Regions from separate parts of the Nocardiopsis sinuspersici genome, predicted to be linked through region 1. Evidence: predicted binding sites of a transcription regulator. Region 1 holds the regulator's gene; each other region holds the start of a gene.
What was found. Region 1 encodes LexA, which represses DNA repair genes until DNA is damaged. Its sites were predicted from a motif close to TCGAACANNTGTTCGA; they were not measured.

Region 1 (5,038 bases):
CGCCGCAGTCTCAGGAAGCCCGGTTCTCCCAGCAGTTCCCTGAGCAGGCGCAGCCGCCGCGGGCGCGGCCATCCGGGCAGCAGTATCCCCAGCCCTCCCGGCAGCCGCCGCAGGCGTACCACCCGCAGCAGGCGGTGCAGCCCCAGGGGCGGTACCCGCAGCAGCGGTGGCCGCAGCCCCCACCGCAGGGATCGCCCGTCTCCGAGACGGTGCCGTCCGCCCAGCCGCAGAGCCGGGGGTGCGCCACCACAGCGGTGGTCGCCGCCGCACTCGTCCTGATCGTGCTCGCGGCGGGGGCGATCTGGTACGCGGTGGTGCGCGACGACCCCGCGACGGGCGACTTCGCGTCCGCGCCCGGGTGCGCCGTCGCCGAGACGGAGACCCTGGACGAGCTGGTGCCCGACCACGAGCTGGAGGTCGATGAGCCGGTCGGCGGCGAGAGGGACCCCTTCGGCTCGGGCCGGCAGTGCCGGTGGGCGACCCCGGGCGGGCCGGGCCGGGCGGTCCCGGGCGCCGCGACGCTGGTGATGGTGGCCGCTCCCAACCCGGGCGGTGTCACGACGGCCGTCGACAACCTGCGCACCACCACCTCCCAGCACGAGACCCGGAAGCTGGAGGGGGTCGGCGACGAGGCGGTGACCTGGATCCAGGGCGAGCCGTTCACGGTCTCCTGCGTGGGCGCCCGGGTGTCCAACCTGTACCTGGAGACCTGCTACAGCGTGGCGGCCGGCTACGACGCGTCGGAGCCGGGCGACGAGGAGCGGATCGTCGCGGGAGCCGAGGAGCTCGCGGTGTCCGTGGTGGAGGCGCTGCCGGAGTCCATCCCGGAGTAGCCGCCGGCCTTGCGGCGTCGGCCGGCCGCGGAGCCGGCACGGGCTACCAGGCGGTCTCCAGGAACTCCTCCAGCGCCGGGAAGACCTCCTCGGCGAAGGGCCGCTGGGAGTCCAGGACGGTGGAGCCGGGCTGGTCCTCGTAGCGGCGGAGGATGTGGTCGGCGCCGGGGATGTCGACGCGCTCGGCGTCCTCCAGACCGGTCATCAGCCGGTCCACGTCCTCGCGGGAGACCTGGGCGTCCTCCTCGCCCCACACCACCAGCACGGGTGTGCCCTCGGGCAGGTCCTCACCCAGCTCCACGGGGTCGAAGGAGTCCATGTAGGCCAGGAAGTCCTCGTTCCGCGGGGAGTAGACGCCCTGGACCACCGTGTCGATGTCCGCCGACCCGAGGGGGCGGCCCGCCCTGAGCGCCGCCCGTGCGGCGCGCGCGTCGGAGAGCGTCTGGACGGCCTGTCCCTCCTCGACCTGGCCCAGGGCCTCGGCCACGCGCACCTGCTCGGTGAGCTGTCGGTCGAGCAGGTCCAGGTAGCGGGTACCGGGGGGAGCGGCCAGCACCAGGGCGGGGGAGGGGGCGCCGTCGTCGATGAGCTCGTGGGCGCGCAGCGCGTAGAGGGCGCCCTCGCTGTGCCCGACGACGACCACCCGCTCGGGGTCGACCTCGGGCTGGGAGACGAGTTCGTCGTAGGCCGCCGCGACCTGCTCGTCGAAGAGCCGCGGGTCCACCGACCGGACCTCGCTTCCGGGCACCGGGGGCACGAAGCCGGATCCGCTGCCGTACTTGTCGTAGCGCAGCGAGGCCACCCCGGCGTCGGCCAGCACCCGGGACAGGTTCCAGTTGGTGTTGGCGTCCGGGCGCATGTCGCTGTTGCCGTCGCGGTCGGTGGGGCCGCTGCCGGAGATGATGAGCGCGCCGGGGACGGTGCCGGAGACACCCTCCGGCGTACGGAAGCTCGCGGACACCTCGTGCCCGCCGCCCTCGAAGGCCAGCTCCCTCTCGGTGCCGCCGACCCCCGGTACCTCGGCGCTCGCGCCGTCCTCCGACGCGGGTGCGCAGGCGGTGGACAACAAGGCGACGGCGACCCCGCCGACCAGCGCGGCGCGCAGGCGGGCGGTGGGGGAGGAGGCAGGTGTGAACACCCTCTCAGCCTAGCGGCTCGCGTCGGCGGCCCCGCTGCCGTCCACGCGTGCGGGGTCCTCCACCGTGCCGTCCGCGGCCGGGCGCTCCCCTCCGGCACGGGAGGTCCCCGGTCCGTCCGAGGGGGGACGGGCCGGGGACGCGAGGACTCAGACGCGGCGCATGACCGCGACGACCCTGCCGAGGATGGTGGCGGCGTCGCCGTTGATGGGCTCGTAGGCCTCGTTGCGGGGCATCAGCCACACGTGGCCGTCCTCCTCGCGGCGCAGCACCTTGACGGTCGCCTCCTCGTCCAGCAGCGCCGCCACGATGTCGCCGCTCTCGGCGTCCGGCTGCTGGCGGACCACCACCATGTCACCGTCGGTGATCGCGGCGTCGGTCATCGAGTCGCCGACGACGGTGAGCATGAACAGGTGCCCCTCGCCGACCAGCTGGCGGGGCAGGGCGAGCACGTCCTCCACCGACTCCTGGGCCAGGATCGGGCCGCCGGCGGCGATCCGGCCGACCAGCGGCACGGCCGCGGCGCGCGAGGGATCGATGTCCTCGGGGGTCACGGCCTGCCCGCCGGCGCGGCCGGGAGTACGCAGTTCCACCGCACGCGGCCGGTTCTGGTCGCGGTGCAGGTAGCCCTTGCGCTGGAGCACCTTGAGCTGGTGCGCCACGCTGGACGGGCTGGACAGGCCGACCACCTCCCCGATCTCCCTTATGGACGGGGGGAAGCCCCTCTCACGCACATAGCGCTGGATGCAGTTCAGCACGCTCTGCTGGCGCGCGGTGAGTTTGGGGGCTTCGGGCGTGGACCCGCCCGCGTTCTCCACTGGCGCAAGAACGGTGGCGGTGTCCGCGGTCCCGGGATTCTCCTCCGGCACGGCCGGGCCTCCTCGGCATTCGGTTCGGTCAGGGCCTGCTTGTGTGACTGCCACCGCCGGCCCGCGACCGCGCCGACCTGGGGGTCTGCGTGACGGCGAAACCAGCGTGATATCACCGCCAACTTTAGTCGTTGCGCACGGTGATATCAAACAAGCGTTCGAGACCGGAGTAATTGCCTCCGCGCCTTTCCGCGGTCAATTCCCGGCCCGTACTTATGTGTGTACACGCGTTCACGCCGCGTTGTCCCACGAATGCGCGAACAGGTGTCCGCGGGGCTCGTTTCGGTGTGATGCGGAAGACATCTTCTCCTGCGCCGGTCCGGCCGAAATTCCGGTGACGTGGTGATTCCCGGCACGGCGGGCCGCCGCGGTTCGCGGCCCGAGCGGTCCTCGGCGTTATCCTGGACCGCGGTGCCGGACGCCCCCGGGAGGCCGGCGGGCGCCGAGTCCCCCTGTCCGGGCGCCGGATCCTCCCGCTCCTTCGCCGTCGTCGTCCCCGTGGCCGCGCGGTCGTTCGCCGTGCGGGGACACGCCCCTGTCAGAGTTGCGTCGCGCGGCGCGGACCTCTAGGTTCGACCACAACATCTGGTGTTTGGGGAAGAGGTTCTCACCTAGAAGTTGTGGTTGTAGTTTAGTAGTATCTAAGGGTCGTCGTTCGGTGAGAGAAGCAGGTGAACCAGGGTGCACTGTCCGTTCTGCCGTCATCCGGACACCAGGGTGATCGACAGCAGGTCCACCGACGACGGCGCGGCCATCCGGCGCCGCCGGTCCTGCCCCGTCTGCGAGCGCAGGTTCACCACCCAGGAGACCGTCCTGCTGATGGTCGCCAAGCGCTCCGGGGTCACCGAGCCCTTCAGCAGGGCCAAGATCATCGCCGGGGTGCGCCGGGCCTGCCAGGGCCGTCCGGTCTCCGAGGACGCCCTCGCCAAACTCGGCCAGCAGGTCGAGGAGGAGATCCGCGGCCGCGGCCTGGCCGAGGTCCCGGCCCACGAGATCGGCCTGGCCATCCTCGGACCGATGCGCGAACTCGACGAGGTCGCCTACCTGCACTTCGCCAGCGTCTACCGCGGCTTCGAGAGCCTCGCCGACTTCGAGGCCGAGATCGCCAGCCTGCGGCGGGACCGTGAGCCCGAGCCCGACACCCAGACCAGTACCACCGGGTAGCGCCCTCCCGCGGCCGGGAGGCGACCGCGGGAGGGGCGCCGCCCCGGGGCGGGCACGGAGAAGAGCACGTCCGGTCCCGCGCCATCCCACGACAAGACGCCGCGCACGGCCGGTAGCCGTGCCCACGAGGTAGAGGTAGGGGAGATTCCGCGATGACGGAGACCGCCAGCGGTCCGACAGGACGCAAGGGCAAGGGGAACCGCAAGGGGATGAAGGTGAGGCGCGTCTTCACCTCTCCCGGCGTGCACCCCTACGACTCCCTGGAGTGGGAGCGCCGCGACGTCGTCATGACCAACTGGCGTGACGGCACGGTCAACTTCGAACAGCGCGGTGTGGAGTTCCCGACCTCCTGGTCGATGAACGCCACCCAGATCGTGGCGAGCAAGTACTTCCGCGGCGCGGTCGGCACCCCCGAGCGGGAGTGGAGCCTCAAGCAGCTCATCGACCGCGTCGTCGGCGTCTACACCGCCACCGGCCGCGAGCACGGCTACTTCGCCTCCGACGAGGACGCCGAGGTCTTCGACCACGAGCTCAAGTACGCCCTCGCCCACCAGTTGTTCAGCTTCAACTCCCCGGTGTGGTTCAACGTCGGCACCGCCTCCGCCCAGCAGGTCAGCGCGTGCTTCATCCTGTCCGTGGACGACACCATGGAGTCGATCCTGGACTGGTACAAGGAGGAGGGGATCATCTTCAAGGGCGGGTCCGGCGCGGGTGTGAACCTGTCGCGCATCCGCTCCAGCAAGGAGCTGCTCTCCTCCGGCGGCACCGCCTCGGGCCCCGTCTCCTTCATGCGCGGCGCCGACGCCTCGGCCGGAACCATCAAGTCCGGCGGCGCCACCCGCCGGGCGGCCAAGATGGTCGTGCTGGACGTCGACCACCCCGACATCCAGGACTTCGTCGAGACCAAGGCCCGCGAGGAGCACAAGATCCGTGCCCTGCGCGACGCCGGCTTCGACGTCGACCTGGGCGGCGACGACATGTTCAGCGTCCAGTACCAGAACGCCAACAACTCCGTCCGGGTCTCCGACGCGTTCAT
Region 2 (5,038 bases), 2.5 Mb from region 1:
GGTCCACCCCGCCGCCGTCCCCGCCCATCCCGCGCGGAGCGTCGGCGACGACCACGGAGCCGCGCGTGCGCGACAGCGGCCGCAGCGCCTTGCCGACCGCCGCGCCCGCTTCCGAGCCCGCCTCGGCGAGGTCCGCCAGCCCCTCCTCCAGGTCGATGGCCTCCTCGGCCAGCCCGACGGTGACCGCGATGGTCTCCGACACGGCGTCGAGGTCGTCGAGGTAGATGACGTTCTGGCCCAGGTGCGTGTCCCAGAAGCCGCGGACCTTGGGGTTGTGGAAGTGCCCGCTACCGGTCGGCATGATGAAGTACACCTCGAAACGGCGCCGCAGTTCGGCGAGGATCCGCGGGAAGGGGATGTCCTCGGTGAGGTCGTCGCCGATCACCTCGCGCACCTCCCCGGCCTTGACCGACCCGTAGGCCATCTCGTCGCCGATGACGAACAGGTGGCCGCGCCGTCCGCGCTTCTCCAGGCAGTCCATGGCGGTGTGCCGGGCCATGAAGTACATGGCCAGCTCGTAGGACTCGGTGACCTGGCCGCCACCGCCGCCCTCCAGCAGGATGTTGCCCAGGTCGTCCTCCAGCTCGTTGCCGGACTCGAACTGGCCGACCTGGAGCGGGGCCCGGTCGCAGGTGGCGTCGCCGATCGCGCCGAACAGGATCTGCGGGTCCTCCACGTAGCCCTTGCGCAGCAGCAGGCCGAACAGGTCCGGCAGCTTGGTCTGGAGCACGCGCGGCACGTCGCGCATGGACCCGGTGACGTCGAACAGCACGGAGATGGCGAGCGAGTTCGGGTGTTCGGCGGAGTCACGGCTCTCGCGCGTGGCCACCCCCTCGGGGTCGAGGGACGCGTGCGTCCTCCACGCGCTGCGCGGGGTGGAGGAGAGCACGTCGTCGGTGTAGCCGAAACTGCTGGAGCCGACGGAGGAGTTGTAGGCCTGACGTGCGTGGTAGGCGTCGGTGGACCAACTGCTGCTTCCCATGGGAGGTCTCCTTCGTGGGGGTGCGGTGCGGGGGTGGACGGAGGCCGGGGGCCGGGGCCGGGTCGTGGTCGGTCGGATCAGGGGCGGGGGACCGGATCCGGCATGGAGAAGGGGCGGAACCGGCGCGGCCCGTAGAGGCGCTCCAGCACCTCGTCGAGCTCGCGGAGCAGGGCGAGGCCGTCGCGCGGCCGCCGCTCGGGCGCGGGCAGGGTGCAGCCGCGCGCGAAGGCCCTCAGCCGCCGGGGCAGGCGGCCCGCGGTGACGTACTCCACGCACCGGGTCGCCATGTGGATGTCGGTCTGGGGCAGGGCGGGTCGGCGGGCGGCCACCTCGGGCGGGTACAGGTCCTCGCGGCCGGGCACCGTCGCGGGAACGTGCGGCGCGGTGCGCGGGGCGTGCGCGGTCACCGAGTAGCACCAGTCGACCAGCACCAGGCCGTGCTCCCCGGGATGGACCATCACGTGCTCGGGTACGACCGCGCCGTGCACCACCCCGGCGTGGGCGGCGTTGCCGACCGCGACCAGGAGCCGCCGCCACATCCACGCCGCGTCGCGGGGGTCGACGCCGTCGGGATGGGCGCGGCGCACCTCGTCGAGGGTGTGGAACCCGCGCAGCCGCCCGAGGACGTTGGCGCGCCGTTCCGCGCCGGTCGCGGCGTCGCGGTGCCTGAACGACTCCACCAGGTCGGGGACGAACGCGCGGTAGCGCTCGTGCCCCCGCTCGCGGACACGGCGCAGGGCGGTCGCCTCGGCCTCCATGAGGTCGTTGTCCCGCGGGGAGCGGGGCAGCTTGAGCACCGCCTCGCGCCACTCCGGCGCCCGGTGGCGCAGCGGGTACAGGTCGGCGACGTGTCCTCTGGCCAGCCTCGGGCCGTCGACCCGGTAGACGCGCGTGCGGGTGGCCAGGGTGGGCTCGGTGAGGCCCGGGCCGCCCGCGGCCGTCTCCCGGTACAGGTCCCACAGCTCGGTGAGGCGGGTGAAGGACGCGGCGCCCCTCCCGCGCGGCGCGCTGTCGGGGTGCAGCGCACGGGCGAGCCGGCGGTACCGGTCGGTCGCGGCCGGGGGCACCGAGCCGTCCTCGGGCGGCGGGCCGAACAGTTCGACGGGCCCGGATGCCATGGCGACGTCGCGCTCGGCGTCCTCGAAGGTCGGGGCCCCACCTCGGTGGCCGGTCATCGGGGGGTTCCTCCCGCGGCCGGCTGGGTGCTCCGCAGCAGGGGCGGGTGCAGCAGGGCCGCGCCGCCCGCCCGGTACAGCCGGGCACGCCGCCCGCCTCCCGCGCCGCCGCGCTCGGCGAGCTCCCCGGTGTCCTCCACGAACCCGGGGGTGGCCAGGATCTTGCGGTGGAAGTTGGCGGCGTGCAGAGCCCGTCCCCACACGGCCTGGTAGACCTCGCGCAGCGCGGTGATGGTGAAGGCGGGGGGCAGGAACGCCGTGGCCAGCGCGGTGTACTCCAGCTTGGAGCGGGCGCGCTCGACGGCGTCGGCGAGGATGCGGCCGTGGTCGAAGGCCAGCTCGCGGCCGGCACGGGCGCCGTCGCCGTGGCCCAGTTCGCGCCACGGGACCCAGGCGGCCTCCTCGGTGTCGCGGCCGGTGCGGGGGTCGGGCAGGTCGGGGGCCAGGAGCACGTAGGCGACCGAGAAGACGCGCATGCGCGGGTCCCGGTCCCGGGCGCCGTAGGTGCCCAACTGCTCCAGGTGCAGCTCGGTGGGCAGGAGGGTCTTCTCCGAGAGCACCCGCAGGGCGGCGTCGGGCAGGTCGGGGTCCGCGGGCCCGTCCGGTCCGTCCTGCGCCCGGACGAATCCGCCCGGCAGGGCCCACCAGCCGCGCTGCGGATGGGCGGCGCGCCGTGTCAGCAGCACGTGCGGTTCTCCCGACCGGATCGTGAGGGCGACGACGTCGGCGGTGACCGCGGCCGGCGCGAAGGCGTGCGGGTCGTAGCCGGCGAGGAACCGGCCCTCGCCCTCCTCCTGTCGCGGTTCTTCGGCGGTCACGTGCGCCCCCATGTTGCTCTCATAGTGAGTTTTTCTCGAACTGAGTGCAACCTAGCACGCTCCTCCGGCGCCGTCCACCCCCTTCCCGGGGCCGCGACCGGGTCCGGGCCGTGCGCGCGCCGGGGCCCGAGGCGGATACTGTCCTCAGGGGGCGCCCGGGGTGGAAGGCTTGACCGGGGCCGATGTCCCCGCCCGCACCGGTCGGCGGCCGACCGCGCGCTGACACGCGGGCGGGCCTACGGCGAAGGTCGGTGCCCGCCGCTAGCATGTGGGCGAACGAACGTTCGAGAAGACGAGGGTGAAACGCGTGCGCGTGTTGGGGATCGACCCGGGACTGACCCGGTGCGGCATCGGTGCCGTCGAGGGCGCCATCGGCCGGCCGCTCGCCCTGCTCGGCGCCGACGCCATCCGCACCAGCGCCGACACCGACCTGCCCCAGCGGCTCGTCGGCATCGAACGCGGCATCGAGGAGTGGCTGGACCACTACCGGCCCGACGCCGTCGCGGTCGAGCGCGTCTTCGCCCAGCACAACCTCAGCACCGTCATGGGCACCGCCCAGGCGAGCGGCATCGCCCTGGTCTGCGCCGCCCGCCGCGGCCTGCCCGTGGCCATGCACACGCCCAGCGAGGCCAAGGCCGCCATCACCGGCAACGGCCGCGCCGACAAGGCGCAGGTCGGCACCATGGTGGCGCGTATCCTCGGACTCGACGGACCGCCCAGGCCCGCCGACGCGGCCGACGCCGTCGCCCTGGCCATCTGTCACATCTGGCGCGGCGGGGCCCAGGCCCGCGTCGCCCAGGCCCAGCAGGACTTCGCCCGCAAGGTGGAACTGGCCCGCCGCACCCGCGGCCGGTAGCGCCACGCCCCCAGGAAGGAGAAGGGCACCGTCCCCGGTGCCCACACGAGATGATCGCGTTCCTCACCGGCCGGGTGGCCGCACGCGGCGCGGGCAGCGCCGTGATCGACGTCGGCGGGGTCGGAATGACCGTGCAGTGCACTCCCTCCGCCCTGTCCCGCCTGCACGTGGGCGAGACCGGCACCGTCGCCACCAGCCTCGTCGTCCGCGAGGAGTCCCTGACCCTGTTCGGGTTCGCCGACGACGACGAGAAGCACCTGTTCGAACAGGCGCAGACCGCCTCGGGCGTCGGTCCCCGCCTGGCCCTGGCCATGCTCTCGGTGCACAGTCCCTCCAGCCTGCGCCACGCCGTGTCCACCGAGGACACCGCCGCGCTCACCCGCGTGCCCGGCATCGGCAAGAAGGGCGCCCAGCGCATCGTCCTGGAACTGCGCGGCAAGCTCGACGCGCCCGTACTCACCGACGGCACCCTCCCCGGTGCCGAGGCCGCCGCACCTGAGGGCGGGCCGGGCGACGCCTGGCGCGGCCAGGTCGTGTCCGGCCTGGTCAACCTGGGATGGCCCGCCAAGGACGCCGAGGCCGCGGCCGCCGCCGTGGCCACCGAGGCCGAGAAGACCGACGACGTCGCCGTCCTGCTGCGCAGCGCCCTGCGCAGGCTCAGCCGCGCCTAGGAGGGACGAGGAACTCCCGTGTACGACTCCCACGAGGAACCCCACAGCGGATTCACCGCCGAGGAGGCCCCCGCCTACGAGCGCGGGGCGGTCTCGCCCGACGTCAGCGTGGACGACCACCAGGTCGAGGGCGCGCTGCGCCCCCGCGTCCTGAGCGAGTTCGTCGGCCAGGAACGCGTCAGGGAACAGCTCTCCCTGGTGCTGCACAGCGCCCAGCGGCGCAACCGGGCGCCCGACCACATCCTGATGTCCGGCGGTCCGGGCCTGGGCAAGACCACCCTGGCCATGATCATCGCCTCCGAGATCGGCGCCCCGCTGCGCATCACCTCCGGTCCGGCCATCGAGCGCTCGGGCGACCTGGCCGCGGTGCTCTCCTCCCTCCAGGAGGGCGAGGTGCTCTTCCTGGACGAGATCCACCGGATGGCCCGCCCCGCCGAGGAGATGCTCTACGTCGCCATGGAGGACTTCCGGGTCGACGTCATGGTCGGCAAGGGTCCCGGGGCCACCGCCATCCCGCTGGACATCGCCCCGTTCAC
Region 3 (5,038 bases), 2.7 Mb from region 1:
GGTGGAACAGGGCGCCGCCGATCCGGAGCGGCTGGCGATCCGCGGGCCGAGCGCGGGCGGGTACACGGCCCTGATGGCGCTGACCGGCGACACGTTCGCGGGCGGGGTGTCCCTCTTCGGCGTGACGGACCTGTTGGGGTTCAGCGACACCACGCACGACTTCGAGTCGCACTTCCTGGACTCCCTGGTGGGAACGCTGCCGGGGTTCGCGGAGCGGTACCGGGAGAGGTCGCCGGTCCACCGGGCCGAGGACGTCGGCGCGCCGGTACTGCTGTTGCAGGGCCTGGAGGACAAGGTGGTGACACCGGACCAGGCCACTGCTATGGCGACGGCGCTGGGGCGGCGCGGGGCGCCGTACGCGCTGTTGGAGTTCGAGGGCGAGGCGCACGGGTTCGTCTCGCAGGACGTGCGCGTCCGCGCGCTGGAGGCGGAGCTGGCCTTCTACGCGCGTGTGCTCGGCTTCGAGGCGGACGTGGCGCCGCTGGAGCTGGTGACCACGCCTCCCGAACCGCGCCCGGAGCCGGAGGCCTCCGCGGAGGAGCCTGGTCCGGCCGGGGACACCGGGGACGAAGGTACCGCTGCGTCCGGAGAGGACGAGACCGCCGGGGACACCGCTGCCGCCGAGGCCGACGCGGATCCCGAGGCGCAGGCCACCGGGGCCGTCGGGGAGGCGCCGCGTTCCGCAGGCACCGCGACTCCCGCCACCTCGGACTGAGCCCGGGCACCGGGGCCGGGCTCGGCCGCCGGACGGCGGCGGCTCAGAGCCCCGGCCCGTCCGGGTCGGTGTCCACGCTCTCGTGTTCGAGCTCCTCGCGGACCAACCGGTAGGACAGGCCCGACGGGTAGCCCTTGCGGGCGAGCGCGCCCAGGGCGCGGCGGATCCGGGTCTCCCTGTCCTTGCCCCGGCTGTTGGCCAGGCGGCGGCGGGCCAGGGCGCGGGCGGCCTCCTCCTCGTCCTGGTCGCTGAGCTCGCCGACGGCCTCCTGGACGGTGTCCTCCTCCACGCCGCGGGTGCGCAGCTCCTGGGCCAGCGCACGGCGGGACAGGCGCCTGCTGTGGTGGCGGGAGGACACCCAGGCCCGGGCGAAGGTCGCGTCGTCGATCAGCCCGGCCTCGCCGAACGTGTCCAGGACCGAGGTGATGACCTCCTCGGGGAACTCCCTGCGGTGCAGTGCCCGCTCCAGTTGGGCGCGGGTGCGCGGGGAGTGGGTGAGCATCCGCAGGACCAGGGCCCGGACCTTGGCCTCGGGGTCCTCCCCGGGCGAGCCGCGCCCGCCCGGGGAGGGATCGTCCTCTTCGGACCCGGGTTGGTGGGGCCGGTCCTGGAACCGGCTCCCCTCACGCATCCGTCGCGGGCGCCTTGGTCGTCCTGGCCGCGGCGCGCTTGGCGGGGGCCTTGGCCGCGGCCACGGCCTCCTTGGCGGACTCGGCGGATCCGGCGGTGTCGGCGGCCGGAGCGGAGGCGGAGTCGGCGGCCGCCCCGGAGGCGCTGTCGTCACCCAGGGAGGGCACGCCCAGCTTCTCCTTGATCTTCTTCTCGATCTCGTTGGACACGTCGACGTTCTCGCGCAGGAACTTGCGCGAGTTCTCCTTGCCCTGGCCCAGCTGGGTGCCGTCGTAGGTGAACCAGGCACCCGACTTGCGCACGATGCCGTGCTCCACGCCCAGGTCGATGAGGCTGCCCTCGCGGGAGACGCCCACACCGTAGAGGATGTCGAACTCGGCCTGCTTGAAGGGCGGGGCCACCTTGTTCTTGACGACCTTGACGCGGGTGCGGTTGCCGACCGCGTCGGTGCCGTCCTTGAGCGTCTCGATGCGGCGCACGTCCAGGCGCACCGACGAGTAGAACTTCAGCGCCTTGCCACCGGTCGTCGTCTCGGGCGAGCCGAACATGACGCCGACCTTCTCGCGCAGCTGGTTGATGAAGATCGCGGTGGTGCCGGTCTGGTGCAGCGCGCCGGCGATCTTGCGCAGCGCCTGGGACATCAGGCGGGCCTGCAGGCCGACGTGGCTGTCGCCCATCTCGCCCTCGATCTCGGCGCGGGGCACCAGGGCCGCCACGGAGTCGATGACGATGACGGAGATCGCGCCCGAGCGGATCAGCATGTCGACGATCTCCAGCGCCTGCTCGCCGGTGTCCGGCTGCGAGAGGAGGAGTTCGTCGGTGTCGACGCCGATCTTCTTGGCGTACTCGGGGTCGAGTGCGTGCTCGGCGTCGACGAAGGCGGCGATGCCGCCCCCCTTCTGCGCGCTGGCCACCGCGTGCAGGGCGACGGTCGTCTTACCGCTCGACTCGGGCCCGAAGATCTCGACGATGCGGCCCCTGGGAAGGCCTCCGATGCCCAGGGCCACGTCGAGGGCGATCGCCCCGGTGGGGATCACCTCGATCGGCGGGCGGTCCTCGTCGCCCAGACGCATGACGGAGCCCTTGCCGAACTGCCGCTCGATCTGGGCGAGTGCTGTTTCGAGAGCCTTGTCTCGGTCTCCGGATGCCACGGGATACCCCTGTTGTTGGGTCGATGCCTTTTTCTTCATGATGAGCACGACGCTACGCGGCCGGTACGACAATCGCGACGTCCGGCGTCCGCCTGTGGATATCCACACTACCCGAACTTGTGTTCGATGTGACGTACGAAACGCGTACTCATGTGGGGTCAGCGCATGGACTCGGGGATGTCGAAGGCCTCGCACACGGCGCGCCACACCTCCTTCGGCCCCACTCCGTCGGCGAGCGCCTGCTGGATCGTGCGCGACCCGAGCCCCTCCAGGACGTAGTCCTTGGCCAGGCTCTGCGTGTAGGACTCGCCGAACTGCTCGTACATGTTGTTCCAGAAAAGCGTGAGTCTCATCCGGCCCAGTATCGGTGATCGGCGCGCCCGCCCCGCCCCGGCGGATTTCTGTCACGGCCCCCGGGCACACTGGCGGCATGAGCCGTGCGCCGCATCCCCTCGAACGCTTCGGTCCGGCCGCCCGGGCCTGGTTCGACCAGGCCTTCCCCGCCGGTCCCACCCCCGCGCAGACCGGGGCCTGGGAGTCGGTCTCGCGGGGAAGGAACACCCTGGTGGTGGCCCCGACCGGCTCGGGCAAGACCCTGTCGGCCTTCCTGTGGTCGCTGGACCGGCTGACCTCGGCGCCGGTCCCCGAGGACCGCGCCCGCCGCTGCCGGGTGCTGTACGTGTCCCCGCTCAAGGCCCTGGCGGCGGACGTGGAGCGCAACCTGCGCGTCCCCCTGGCCGGGATCGCGGCCGCCGCCAGGGCCGCAGGGCGTGAGCTGTCCCCGGTCACCGTGGGGGTGCGCACCGGCGACACCCCCGCCGGCCGGCGGCGCGGGCTCGCCGACCGGCCGCCGGACGTGCTCATCACCACACCGGAGTCGCTGTTCCTGGTCCTCACCTCCCGCGCCCGGGAGGGACTGGCCGGCGTGGAGACGGTGATCGTCGACGAGGTGCACGCGCTGGCGGGCACCAAGCGCGGCGCGCACCTGGCGCTGAGCCTGGAGCGGCTGGACGCCCTGCTGGACCGCCCGGCACAGCGGATCGGGCTGTCGGCGACCGTGCGCCCGAAGGAGGTGGTGGCGGAGTTCCTCGGCGGCGCCGACGTCGTCTCGCCGCCCGACTCCCCCGGCATGGACCTGCGCGTGGTGGTGCCCGTCCCCGACATGGACGACCACGGGGCGCCGGGAACGCCCCCGGCGCCGCCGGGCGGCTCCCGCGGCGGCGGGTCCCTGTGGCCGTACGTGGAGGCGCGGGTCCTGGACCTGGTCGGGTCCCACCGCTCCACCATCGTGTTCACCAACGGCCGCCGCACCGCCGAGCGTCTGTGCGCCCGCCTCAACGACCTGCACGCCGAGCGGCACGGCCTGGAACTGCCGCCGGAGGAGGTGCCCGCGCGGGTCATCGCCCAGTCCGGGCAGAGCCGCGGCGGCGCCCCGGTCATCGCGCGAGCCCACCACGGCTCGATGTCCAAGGCCGAACGGGCGCTGATCGAGGACGACCTCAAGGCGGGGCGGCTGCGCTGCGTGGTGGCCACCTCCAGCCTGGAGCTGGGCGTGGACATGGGCTCGGTCGACCTGGTGGTACAGGTGGCCTCGCCCCCGTCGGTGGCCAGCGGCCTCCAGCGGGTGGGCCGGGCCGGGCACCAGGTGGGCGAGACCTCGCGCGGGGTGTTCCTCCCCCAGTTCCGGGGCGACCTGCTGTCGACGGCCGTGGTGGTGGAGCGGATGCGCGCGGGCGGTATCGAGCGCCTGGAGACGCCGCGCGCCCCGCTGGACGTGCTGTCCCAGCAGATCGTGGCCATGGCCGCCATGGACGACTGGCCCGTGGCCGGGCTCGCCGACCTGGTGCGACGGGCCGCGCCCTTCTCCGGCCTGTCCGACCCGGTGCTGGAGTCGGTCCTGGACATGCTGTCGGGGCGCTATCCCTCGGACGAGTTCGCCGAACTGCGCCCGCGCCTGGTGTGGGACCGGGAGGCGGACGTGGTGAGCGGTCGGCCGGGCGCGCAGCGGCTGGCGGTGGTCGGCGGCGGCACCATCCCGGACCGGGGAACGTACGGGGTGCACCTGGCCGCGGAGGGCGCGGCCCGGGGGCGTGCGCCCACCCGGGTCGGCGAACTGGACGAGGAGATGGTCTACGAGTCGCGGGTGGGCGACGTGTTCGTGCTGGGGTCCACCTCGTGGCGGATCGAGGGGATCACCGCCGACCGGGTGCTGGTCTCGCCCGCGCCGGGGCGGCCGGGGCGGATGCCGTTCTGGAAGGCCGACGCGCAGGGCCGCCCGGCCGAGCTGGGACGCGCGGTGGGCGCGCTGACCAGGGAACTCGCCGAGGCGGAGCCGGATGAGGCGCTGGCCCTGGCCGAGGGCCTGGGGCTGGACCGGTGGGCGGCCCGGAACCTGGTGGCGTACGTGGCCGACCAGCGCGAGGCCACCGGCCAGGTGCCCGACGACCGGACCGTGGTCGTCGAGCGCTTCCGCGACCAGGTCGGCGACTGGCGCGCGGTGGTGCACTCCCCCCTGGGCGCCCGGGTGCACGCGCCCTGGGCT

Region 2: the regulator LexA is predicted to act here: its motif matches at 3,248-3,263, upstream of ruvC (crossover junction endodeoxyribonuclease RuvC).
Region 3: the regulator LexA is predicted to act here: its motif matches at 2,608-2,623, upstream of recA (recombinase RecA).

Annotation. Positions count from the first base shown of each region.
Region 1 is NZ_MCOK01000001.1:3,528,090-3,533,127, reverse strand. Features, by position in the region: gene NOSIN_RS26810 (hypothetical protein) at 1-122, opposite strand, end outside; gene NOSIN_RS15270 (hypothetical protein) at 210-833, shown strand; gene NOSIN_RS15265 (alpha/beta fold hydrolase) at 877-1,971, opposite strand; gene lexA (transcriptional repressor LexA) at 2,119-2,838, opposite strand; gene nrdR (transcriptional regulator NrdR) at 3,520-4,002, shown strand; gene NOSIN_RS15250 (vitamin B12-dependent ribonucleotide reductase) at 4,155-5,038, shown strand, end outside.
Region 2 is NZ_MCOK01000001.1:986,058-991,095, forward strand. Features, by position in the region: gene NOSIN_RS04140 (hypothetical protein) at 1-982, opposite strand, end outside; gene NOSIN_RS04145 (J domain-containing protein) at 1,060-2,157, opposite strand; gene NOSIN_RS04150 (NUDIX hydrolase) at 2,154-2,975, opposite strand; gene ruvC (crossover junction endodeoxyribonuclease RuvC) at 3,283-3,831, shown strand; gene ruvA (Holliday junction branch migration protein RuvA) at 3,882-4,502, shown strand; gene ruvB (Holliday junction branch migration DNA helicase RuvB) at 4,521-5,038, shown strand, end outside.
Region 3 is NZ_MCOK01000001.1:783,016-788,053, reverse strand. Features, by position in the region: gene NOSIN_RS03325 (S9 family peptidase) at 1-715, shown strand, start outside; gene recX (recombination regulator RecX) at 759-1,346, opposite strand; gene recA (recombinase RecA) at 1,339-2,496, opposite strand; gene NOSIN_RS03310 (DUF3046 domain-containing protein) at 2,655-2,849, opposite strand; gene NOSIN_RS03305 (ATP-dependent helicase) at 2,927-5,038, shown strand, end outside.